One region of the Corynebacterium humireducens NBRC 106098 genome, then DNA from elsewhere that is predicted to be linked to it. Evidence: riboswitches for the same ligand, from Rfam matches in the RefSeq annotation. Region 1 holds a riboswitch; the other holds the start of a gene.

Region 1 (5,686 bases):
CCTCCTGGCAGCGGTGCCGCACGCACTTCGCTAAGAACCTCTCCGGGCTGGTGCCCAAGACGCAGTGGCCGACGTTGTCGGCGATGTTTCAGACGATCTTCCAGCAACCCGATGCCCAGGCTGTGTGGGATCAGGCACGGGAGGTGGTGGGCTTCTGTGAGCAGAAGTTCCCGCATGTCGCGGACTACCTCGAGGAGTCCCTCGACGAGCTGCTGGCTTTCACCCACGCCCCGAGGGCGGTGTGGACGAAGGTGTGGTCGAACAACCCGACCGAAAGGCTCAACCGGGAGATCCGCCGGCGCACCGACGTCGTCGGGATCTTCCCCAACCGCGAGGCCGTGGTCCGCCTCGTGGGTGCCGTGTTGGCGGAGCAGCACGATGATTGGATCCAGCAGAAGCGCTACATGTCGCTGACGAGCCTGGAGCAGACGAAGGCGATGATGGCCGCGGCTGTGATCGATGCCGGCGAAGCCACTCAGGAGGTCGCATGAGCAAGTCACGGCCCCAGGCTCGTGCCGGTCCCTGACACCGTCACGCTGCTTGTTTTATCGAAAGGCAGAAACACCACTCCCGCGGACTTGACCGGTTGGGATGGCCGAGCGGGCAAGCACTTCCGGTGCCTAGCGGCGACCAAAGAATGCCGCGAGGGGCTCTCGTTGCTGTCGACGGGAGTCCCTCGCGGCATGTCCGGGTTGCTGTCTGCTGCTTCTCGACGCCCCACGCGCCGTTCTGGAGGCGTTTCTCTGAGGGTTTCGGTATCAGGTGACTTGGGTGACGGCGGAGCAGGCAGGTGCCTCCGGCACCTCGCGGCATATCCCGGTTGCTGTCTCCTGCTTCTCGACGCCCCACGCGCCGTTCTGGAGGCGTTCCTCTGAGGGGTTGGGTATCAGGGTGGCGCGGGTGATGGCCGAGCCGGTAGGTGCCTCCGGCCCCTAGCGGCAACCAAAGAATGCCGCGAGGGGCTCCCGGCGACAGTGACGGGAGCCCCTCACGGCATATCCCAGTTGCTGTCTCCTCCTTCTCGACGCCCCGAGGGGAGAAGTACCCCTGGGAGTATCCGGTCGGGACCGGGGAGATAACGCCCCGGTTTCCGCTGGAACGTCGAAAAGTGCGCTAAATCACAGTGGAATCGTGGGGTGGCGAAGATCGCCTTTCCCGAGGTGTGGTCGGGCCATGTCGACGGAACCTTCCAAGGCTGGATACCGCAAGGTCAGGGGGTCATATGGGCGGTCGTCGATAGTTGATTTGTCCCCGAACGCGTTCCGGCCGGGGAGGGCGCCCCTGTTCGATAACAGTGCGATAACGGCGACACGCCAGAGGCGAGCGTTGGACAAGCTTCGTTGTCGTTTCGTAACCTGATCGAGACATTGCGGGGCTTCGCAAGGAAGCCGCCGAATGACTGAACTGAAAAGAATGCCTAATCCCCGTCAGGGGAGCCGGGGAACCATACAGCGTTTTCTGGGGTTCATCCTCCGCAAGAGCGCCGCACACCAGAGTGTGGGGCGTGGAGTGGGGGAGGGAAGCTTCCGCTCCCAACCCGTCAGCTAACCCGGTAGGCACAAGGAAGATCTGGAGAAACATTCGTGGCTCAGCACCGTCGCCTCACCAAGACCGCTACCCGTCGTCTCGCGACCGCCTCCGCGGTCGTCATGGGCGCCACCATCCTCGCACCGGTCGCCGACGCCGTTGAGGTCGTCATCCCGAACACCGACATCCGTGTCGACGTCCCGGCACTGGCCAACGTCCAGGGTCTGGAGAGCGTCCCGAACGTCGAGCAGTTCGTCCCCTCCCTGCAGCAGGCCACCAACTCCTACGTGGCAGCCGTGAACAACGCCCCGGCTCCGGCCCCGGCTCCGGCCCCGGCACAGGCAGCTCCGGCCGCCTCCTCCACCGGCCAGGCCATCGCCAACGCCGTGCGTTCCAAGATCGGTGCCCCCTACGCCTGGGGTGCCACCGGCCCGTCCGCCTTCGACTGCTCCGGCCTGACCACCTGGGCCTACCAGCAGGTCGGCAAGTCGATCCCGCGCACCTCCCAGGCGCAGGCAGCCCAGGGCCAGCGTGTCCCGCTGGACCAGCTGCAGCCGGGCGACATCATCGCCTACTACGGTGGTGCCACCCACGTCGGCATCTACGTCGGCAACGGCATGATCGTCGACGCCCTGAACTCCGGCACCCCGGTCGGTGAGCGTCCGCTGCACTTCCAGCCGATCCACTCCGCGGTCCGTTTCTAAGCGCCCCGCACCCCCTTCCGAGACCCGCCCCCGAGGCGGGTCTTCGCGTTTCCGGGCAAAGAGGAAAGAGCAGGTGGGGAGGCTGTACCGGGGGAGGGGCCGCGGTCTATAGTGGTGTCTGGACAACACCGGCCTCCGTTACTGAAAGAGTGACCTTGCGCTTCCCCCGCACCCTGCGAACCACCGGCGCCACCACCCTCGGCGCTGTCCTGCTGACCTCCGGATTCGCCGTTCCCACGGCACTTGCCGACGAGGACCTGGACACCCTCATCGCCTCCCTGGAGGACGTCTCCCAGGAGGCGACCGCCCGCAACGAGGAGGTCAAGCAGCTCGAGGATGACCTCACCCGGGGCGAGGAACGGCTCGGGACCCTGCGGGAGCAGGCGGAGGCGGCGCGGGAGCGGGCCACCGCGGCCCGCGACGCGCAGCACGCTTACCAGCGTGACGTCAATGAACTCGCCGGCGCGAAGTACCGCAGCCTGCAGATCGACCCGGTCACCAACGCCATCTCCGCGGAGAACCCGCAGAACGCCATCGACCGCGCGTCCTACCTCGGGGCGCTGACCAGGCACACGGAGCGGACCGTCGAGAAGCTCGCGGAGGCGACCGCCGCCGCCGGCCGGGAGCACACCGACGCCTCCCGCATGGTGGCGGAGGCCAACTTCAAGCAGTCCCAGCTGGAGAAGCAGCACCGGGTCCTCGCCGAGCAGCAGGAGGAGCTGCAGATCCGCATCCGGGAGATCGAGGAGAAGGTCGCCTCCCTCGACGAGTCGGCCCGCCTGGCCTGGGAGAACAAGAACAACCCGCTGGCCCCCATCCTCACCGGCGACGCCAGTGGCGTAGTCGGCGCCGCCCTGAGCAAGCTCGGCTCGCCCTACGGCTGGGGCGCGACCGGCCCGAACCAGTTCGACTGCTCCGGTCTCATGGTGTGGGCGTACCAGCAGCAGGGCAAGTCGATCCCGCGCACCTCGCAGGCCCAGCTCGCCGGCGGTCGGCCGGTGTCGCGCGCGGAGCTGCAGCCCGGCGACATCGTCGGCTACTACCCGGGTGTCACGCACGTCGGCATGTACATCGGCAACGGCCAGCTCGTGCACGCCTCCGACTACGGCATCCCGGTGCAGGTCGTGTCCGTCGACTCGATGCCGTGGGCCGGCGCCGTCCGCTACTGACCCATGTCCCGGACGCTGCTGGTCACCAACGACTTCCCGCCCACCGTCGGCGGCATCCAGTCGTACCTGCGTGACTTCCTGGGCACCCTCGACCCGGAGCAGGTGGTGGTGTTCGCCTCGACGCAGGACCGGACCGCCGCGGCCGCCCACGACGCGGGGCTGCCGTACCGCGTCATCCGCTGGCCGCGTCACGTCATGCTGCCCACGCCGACGACCGCGGAGGCCATGAGCCAGATCATCCGTGAACTGGACATCGACACCGTGTGGTTCGGCGCCGCCGCCCCGTTGGCACTCATGGGGGCCGCGGCCCGCCGGGCGGGGGCCACGCGCATCATCGCGAGCACCCACGGCCACGAGGTCGGCTGGTCCATGCTGCCCGGCGCCCGCCGCGTCCTGCGGCGCATCGGGGACACCGCCGACGTGGTCACCTACATCTCCGACTACACCCTGCGTCGCGTCCGCCGCGCCTTCGGCCCGCACCCGGAGTTCCGCCACCTGCCCTCGGGCGTCGACGTCGACTGGTTCCGCCCCGCCACCCCGGAGGAGAGGGCCGACACCCGGGAGCGTCACGGCACCGGCCCGCTCGTGGTGTGCGTCTCCCGTCTGGTCCCGCGCAAGGGACAGGACATGCTCATCGGGGTCTGGCCGCAGGTCCTCGAGCGGCATCCGACGGCCCGGCTCCTCATCGTCGGCTCGGGGTCGCACGAGGCTGTGCTGCGCAGGATGGCCGCCCCCCTCGGCGACGCCGTCGCATTCACCGGCCCGCTGTCCACTCCTGACCTCCGCTCGCTGCTGGCCTCCGCGGACGTCTTCGCCATGCCGGCCCGCACCCGCGGCGGGGGACTCGACGTCGAGGGCCTCGGCATCGTCTACCTCGAGGCGCAGGCCTGCGGCGTGCCCGTCATCGCCGGCGACTCCGGCGGGGCACCCGAGACCGTCACCCCCGAGACCGGCATCGTCGTCGACGGCCGCAGCGGGGAGGAGCTCACCGCCGCCCTCCTGCAGCTTCTCGACGACCCTCCGCACGCCGCCGCCCTCGGGGAGGCGGGGCGTCGGCACGTCACGGACAGCTGGACCTGGGACATCATGGGTGCCCGGCTGCGGGATATACTCCGTTGATGAAGCTCAGTGAGGCGGATGCCCGCCCGACGGTGGGGTTCGACATCGGTGGGACGCAGTGCCGGGCGACGGTGGTGTCGGCGGCGGGGGAGATCCTCACGACGCTGAGTGTGCCCACCCCGGACACCGAGGCGGCGCTGGAGGACGCGGTGGTGGGGCTCGTCGAGAAGCTCCGTGCAGAGCACGACCCGGCGGCCGTTGGACTGGCGGTCGCCGGATTCCTCGACGCGGAGCGCGAGACCGTCCGCTTCGCCCCGCACCTGCCGTGGCGCGACGTACCCGTGCGTGCACGCCTGCAGGACCGGCTGGGGTTGCCGGTCGTCCTCGAGCACGACGCCAACTCCGCCGCCTGGGGCGAGTACCGCTTCGGCTCCGCCCGCGGCGCCGGGACCTGGGTGTTCTTCGCGGTGGGCACCGGCATCGGCGCGGCACTCATGATCGACGGGCAGCTGTTCCGCGGCGCCTACGGCACCGCCCCCGAGTTCGGGCACCTCACCGTCGTGCCCGGGGGACGGCTCTGCGCCTGCGGCCGTCGGGGCTGTCTGGAGCGCTACGCCTCCGGCACCGCGCTCGCCGACACCGCCGTCGAGCACGGCCTGCCGCCCGGGATGAGCGGACCGGCGCTGATGGCCGCGGCCCGTGCAGGAGACGCCCGGGCGGAGGCGGTCATCGCGGACTTCGCCGCGTGGCTCGGGCAGGGCCTGGCCACGGTGGTGGACGTGCTCGACCCGGAACTCATCGTCCTCGGCGGGGGAGTGGCGGTCGACGCCGACCTCTTCCTCGCGGACGCGCAGGCCGCGCTGGCCGCGAACATCGTCGGCGCGGGACACCGGCCACTCCCGGTCGTGGGAACCACGGAACTCGGCCCCGCCGCGGGTATGATTGGCGTGGCAGATTTAGCGCGTACGCATTCTTAAGGGGAGACACCGATGCAAAAGCAGTGGTACTGGCTGTACAAGAACGTTCTCATCGGTCCTTTCCTCCGCGTGTGGAACCGCCCGACCATGGAGGGACGGGAGAACATCCCGGCCACCGGGGCGGCGATCGTCGCCTCCACCCACCAGTCGGTCATGGACTCCTTCTACTTCCCGGCCCTCAGCCCCCGCCGTGTCACCTTCCCGGCGAAGCAGGAGTACTTCACCAACACCGGCGTCATCGGCGCGATCC
Region 2 (5,686 bases), 1.2 Mb from region 1:
TCACGGGGCAGGGGACCGGGGGCGAGGATCGTCATGTCGCCCTGCGGGATGAGGCGCTCCACCGTCCCCGGGGTGACCTCCTCCGCGACGGCCAGCGGGTCGGCCGTCGGGTCGAGCAGGGCCCGCAGCAGGGAGGTGGCCGTGTCCTCCGCGCCCCCGGCGAGCAGCCCGATCCAGCGGGCCTCCGCGAGGATCGCGTCGACCGTGACGTCCGGCAGCAGGGTGGCGGCGATGGGGTGGGTGAAGAAGAAGTCGTCGCGCATCTGCTCCTCGGTGAGCCCGATGCCCGGCGGTGGGAGCGCGTAGGTGCTCATCACGGTGCGGCGGTGCTCGGCCAGCGGCGGGCGCTTCATCGCGTCGGACAGCAGCCGGATCGGGGCCTTCTTCTCGTCGTGCGTGCCGATGAGCCACGGCGCCCACGGCGAGGACAGCCACCCGGCCGCCATGGTCATCCAGCGGGTGGCCAGGTCGGCGTCCAGCCACTCGTCGGCCGCGAGAGTGGGGGCGAGGCAGTCCTCGTCGCGGACGTCACCCCGTCCCAGCAGACCGGCCGCCATGCCCAGGCTCACCAGGCGGTGGATCTCCTCCTCCTCGACGGTGAGCGCGCGGGCCAGGGCGGTGACGGTGCGCACGCCGACCCCGCCCTCCTTGAGCAGCGGCGCCGGTTCCGCGCCGAGCAGCTCGATGAGGCGGCGCAGATGCCGCGCGACCTCCAGGCCGGCGCCGGCCCCGACGTGGTCGGCGCGGGTGCAGGCCCGGTCGTCGGCGAGCAGCTCACCGAGGACCCGCGGCGAGGGGGTCAACGGGCGGCGGACGATGTCCCGCCCCCGCAGCGCCGCCCGGACGCGCCGGGGGAGTCGGACCGTGGCCGCGTCGACCCGGATGAGCAGCCCCGCGTTGATCAGCTGCGGGATCGGGTGCGTCGGGTCGGCGTCCGGGGCGGCGTGCTTCGTGCAGCCGACGCCGCCGGAGTGGGAGAGGGTGTTCATGATGGCGCGCTGCTTCTCCGACAGCCCCTCGATGGTGGCGGGGGTGAGGGTGGCCGGGGTGTCGTCGAGAAGCTGCCAGTCGGCGGGCAGGGAGGCCATCACCTCACCGGCCACCCGCAGGGCCGCCTCGTCCCCGTAGAGCAGGGCCAGCCCGCGCAGGCGGGTGATCGCGGCCTCCACGAGTGCGGGATCCGCCGGAACCTCGTTGACGACGTCGGTGGCGGTCACCGGCCGGAGCTCGCCGCCCAGGTTGGCGGCGGCCTCCAGGGTGGCCAGTTCGAGGGCGGTGAGGCCGCGCGCTGCCCGTCCCACCGACGCCCGCAGCTGCAGTCGCGCGGCCAGGGGGGTGATTCCCGGGGGTAACGGGAGGACGACATCTGGGCGCGCACGCAGCAGATTCGCCAGCTCGTGGTCATCCAGAGACGACAACCAGGTGCGGAAATCAGGGGTTTCGGGGGTGGCAGACATGGTGCCGCCGATTTTAGTTGCAGTTCAAGTTACTTTTCCGGTCCAGGTTTGCAACAATATGGGGCATGGCTAACGTTGAGAAGAAGGGCTACGTCGATCCGGGCTGGCCGAAGCACATCCCGCGTACCGACGGCCACGTGGTGACCGAAATTACCTCCACCCTGGCTGGTGCGTCCAGCCCCTACGGTGACGACCTGGTTCTGCCGCTGCCTGCGGAAGAAATCGCGTACGTCCACCCGTACACCCGCATCAACAAGTAGGTAGTACGGACCCTTTCCAAGACGCCGCGGAGCCCCCGCGTGCCCACCGGTTCTCCGGTGCGGCACGCGGGGGCTCCGTCGTTGTGTCGTCGCTGCAGGGCGCTGCGGGGGAGGGCAGGGCAAAAACACAAAACCCCCGTCCTCCGGGGGAGGCGGGGGCTGCGGGGTGACGCCCGGGGGCGTCGGCAAGCGGCGGGAGCCTAGCGCGGCAGGGTGATGCCGTACTGGAGAGCCTGCTCGCGGATGAGCTCGTAGACGTCCGGGGTGACGGTCTCGGAGGAACCGGCCGGCAGGAGGGCGGCGACCTCGGCCGGCAGGGCCTTGGCGGCCTCAGCCTGGGCGGCGACCGGCGCGACGTACTGTGCGGCAGCCGGGGTGGCGGCCGGGGCTGCGGACGGGGCCGGAGCAGAGAGGTTGCGCGGGGTCGGGGCGGAGTTCAGGCCCAGCTTGCGGGAGCAGGCGGGCCAGGCGCCCCAGCCCTGGCCGGCGAGGGTCTTCTCGGCGATGGCGATCTGCTGCTCGCGGGAGGCCAGGTTGGCGGTCGGCGCGAACTGGGTGCCACCGTAGGCGGCCCAGGTGGACGGGGAGAACTGCAGGCCACCCTGGTAGCCGTTGCCGGTGTTGATGGCCCAGTTGCCGCCGGACTCGCACTGCGCGAGGCGGTCCCAGTCGGAGTCCGGGGCTGCGGCGGCGGCCGGGGCCAGGAGGGCGGCGGCGGTGCCGAAGGCGGCGGCGGTGGCGGTGAACTTGGCTGCGGTGACGGACTTACGGAAGTGACGTGCCATGGTTTTTTCTGTGTTCCTCTCATGTCATCGCCTGCGAGGTGAGCTGTCGGGTTCGGGCGGAGGATCACTGTGCCCGGCCTCTGTGAGGCTTCACCCCGAGGAAGACTGTTCCGGAGGAACGGCCGACCGGTGCGGATCGGGGTTGATCCGCGGTGGTTTCCCCGCCCCTGTCCACATGGGTATTCACGTTTCGGATGCACATGCCGCGCAGTCGTCCGCCTCCTGGACAGGGTTCGGCGTGGGTGGCGGGAACGGTTCTGCGCTGTGCCTGCGGGATACGATAACGGTTTATAACGGTTTAGTCACGTGCATCTCTCGTTTTGGTGGCGGGGAGGCGGGGGATGGTCCGAGAAGCCGCCAAAGCCGCTGGTCACAAAGTTTGGTCCCCCTAATATGATTCACGTCACATAGGGTGGTCGTGTCAACGAGTCAGCGAGGCGGGTGCCCCTGTGTAACGAAGTTGTCCCCGCGAACGAAATATCGTCACACGATCGGGCGGGGGTATACTGATTCCTTCACGATCGACCGTGGAAAACACACGATCAACAGGAAGGAAAGGTGAACACTGTGCCGATCGGCAAGGTGAAGTGGTACGACGCCGATAAGGGCTTCGGTTTCGTCTCCAACCCGGGGAGCGAGGACGTCTACGTGGGTAAGCAGGTGCTCCCCGAGGGCGTGGACGAGCTCCATCCCGGCCAGCGCATCGAGTTCGATTTCGCCGCCGGCCGTCGCGGCCCCCAGGCACTGCGCGTCAAGGTGCTCGACACCTCGCGTCGCCGCGCCGTCAACCGCCGCAAGCCGGAGGAACTGGGCAGCATGATCCAGGACCTCACGACCGTCCTCGAGTCCCAGGTCCAGCCGGGACTGGCCGCCGGCCGCTACCCGGACCGCCAGGTGGCGCGTCAGGTCGCGGAGATCCTGCGCGCCGTCGCCAAGGAACTGGACGCATAAGAGAAGAACCCCACGGCCACAGGGGCCGTGGGGCAGGGGAATCAGAGGGGGAAATCTAGGGGGTTGCGGGGTCCTCGGGGGCCCGGAGCTCGCGCTCACCGTCCATGGTGCTCAGGGACCACACGGTGGCGTAGGGGGTCTCCTCGCCGTCGGCGTCATGGCCGATCATGGCGGAGGAGATCTCCACCACCATCAGGCGGGGACGGGGATCGCCCTCGTTGACCGGATCGACCGAGCCGGGGATCTCCACCGAGTCGGTGTCGTAGGCACCGTGGAACTGCTGGTCGTTGACCGCCGGATCGTCGTAGATCATGAGCAGCTGCCAGTCGTGGTCGTGGATCGGCTCGGGGATGTCCAGGACCAGGGTGTCGTCCGGCCCCATCGGCAGGTTCGGCACCTCACCCTCCGGGCACTCCAGGCCCGGCTCACACACGAGATAGGGGGCGACCTCGATCTGCGTCCCACCGACCGTCGCCGTGACGGTCACGTCCTGCGGTTCCGGCCCCGGCCGGTTGTTCCACCAGTTCTGGGCGAGCACTGCCGCGACGACAATGATCACCACGGCGATGAGGAGGGTGAGGAACTGCAGCAGCGACTTCTGACGCGCCTTCTTCGGGGTGGTCATGGCTCCACATCCTACTCAGCGGGCACGAGCTCGACCTCGTAGAGGTCGGGCCAACGCTTGCCGGTGAGCAGGAGACGATCCGTCCCCGGCAGGTGCGCGATGCCGTTGAGCACGTGATCCGGGTCGGGGACAGCGTTGTTGGGCAGGACCCCGCCGTCGATGACGGCGGTGACGGTGCCGGGGGCGTCCCCCGCGACGTCGATACGCAGGATGTCGGTGCTGAGGAAGACGTTGGCGTAGACGTCGTCGCCGACGCACTCGAGCTCGTTGAGCGCCGTCCGGGCGACCCCGTCGAGGGTGACGTCGATGCGTCCCAGCTCGGCGAAGGTGTCGGGGTCGAGGCGGCGCAGCTGCGTGGTCCCGTCCGACATGATGAGCTCCTCGCCGGTGGAGCACAGGCCCCAGCCCTCGCCGGGGTACGTCACCCGGTCGATCTCCTCCAGGGTGGCGGCGTCCCGCTTGAGCGCCACCCCGGCCTTCCACGTCAGCTGCCACACGTGGTCACCGTGGCGGGTGATCCCCTCGCCGAACCACGTGGGGTCGATGTCGGCGGACGCCAGCTCCTCGCCCTCCAGGGTGGTGCGGTAGACGCGGGACTCGCCGTATCTGCCGGTGCTGACCAGCAGCGTGCCCTCCTCCTCCACCTCGAGGCCCTGCGTGAAGCTGGTGGAGTCGAAGGGGTGGGTGTCCACGATCCGCGGCACCAGGCGTTCCACCGCCACCGGTGCCCCGTCGGGGGTTCCCGGGGTGTCAGGGGAGCAGGAACTGGTGCCCAGGGCAGACAGCGCGAGGAGCGTCCCGGTGGCGACGCGGAGGGGGAGGAGGAGAGCCATGCCACTCATCATGCCGCACATGGCCCATAATGAGGAGCGTGTCCACTTCTTCTCAGCACCGTCGCAAAAGCCCACTTCTCGACGCCCACGCCGTCGACCTCGCCCGCACCGCTCTGGAGGAGCTGGGGGACGGACCCGTCGGGGAACACATCGGTGTCCAGGGGCTGACCCGCAACGTCGCGACGCACCGTTTCGCCGCCGACGTCCCCGGCTACAGCGGCTGGGAGTGGAACGCGGTCCTCGCGTGCGCCTCCGGGTCCCGCCACGTCACCGTCAACGAGCTGGCCCTCGTGCCGGCCCCCACCGGCGAGGCCCTGCAGGCCCCCGAGTGGGTGCCGTGGGCGGACCGCATCCGGCCCGGTGACCTCGGCCCCGGCGACCTCATGCCCCCGGAGCCGGGCGACGAACGCCTCACCGAGACAGAGGACGGACGCACCGTCCTCTCCCGCAAGGGCCTCGAGGACGCGAAGCAGCGCTGGCGCACCGGCGACTACGGCCCGACGAGCGAGTTCGCCGAGAAGGCCACCCTGAACTGCCGGACCTGTGCCTTCTTCGTGCCGGTGGGGGACACCCTCGGCGAGAATTTCGGCGCGTGCGTCAACGAGTACTCCGCGGACGGTCACGTCGTGCACGCCACCTACGGCTGCGGCGCCCACTCGGACACCCCGCCGGACACCCTCATCGAGGAGGCCCCCGACGCCTTCGACGACGAGTCCCCGATCTTCTAGACCTCCTGGGCCAGCTCCCACATCCGCTCGTTGAGCTCCCGGTGCGT

The links. Region 1 has a riboswitch for cyclic di-AMP ahead of B842_RS08995 (C40 family peptidase). Riboswitches for the same ligand answer to the same signal wherever they lie in the genome.
Region 2: it holds a riboswitch for cyclic di-AMP, as region 1 does, so the genes downstream of both, B842_RS03180 (transglycosylase family protein) here and B842_RS08995 (C40 family peptidase) in region 1, are expected to answer to the same signal.

The regions. Positions count from the first base shown of each region.
Region 1 is NZ_CP005286.1:1,812,395-1,818,080, reverse strand. It holds gene B842_RS09000 (IS256 family transposase) at 1-491, shown strand, start outside; cyclic di-AMP (ydaO/yuaA leader) riboswitch at 1,405-1,574, shown strand; gene B842_RS08995 (C40 family peptidase) at 1,584-2,231, shown strand; gene B842_RS08990 (C40 family peptidase) at 2,387-3,400, shown strand; gene B842_RS08985 (glycosyltransferase family 4 protein) at 3,404-4,519, shown strand; gene B842_RS08980 (ROK family protein) at 4,519-5,436, shown strand; gene B842_RS08975 (lysophospholipid acyltransferase family protein) at 5,449-5,686, shown strand, end outside.
Region 2 is NZ_CP005286.1:634,200-639,885, forward strand. It holds gene B842_RS03170 (helicase-associated domain-containing protein) at 1-1,457, opposite strand, end outside; gene B842_RS03175 (hypothetical protein) at 1,523-1,717, shown strand; gene B842_RS03180 (transglycosylase family protein) at 1,918-2,502, opposite strand; cyclic di-AMP (ydaO/yuaA leader) riboswitch at 2,516-2,700, opposite strand; gene B842_RS03185 (cold-shock protein) at 3,070-3,453, shown strand; gene B842_RS03190 (DUF2771 domain-containing protein) at 3,509-4,078, opposite strand; gene B842_RS03195 (glutaminyl-peptide cyclotransferase) at 4,090-4,911, opposite strand; gene B842_RS03200 (DUF3027 domain-containing protein) at 4,941-5,639, shown strand; gene B842_RS03205 (aminotransferase class IV) at 5,636-5,686, opposite strand, start outside.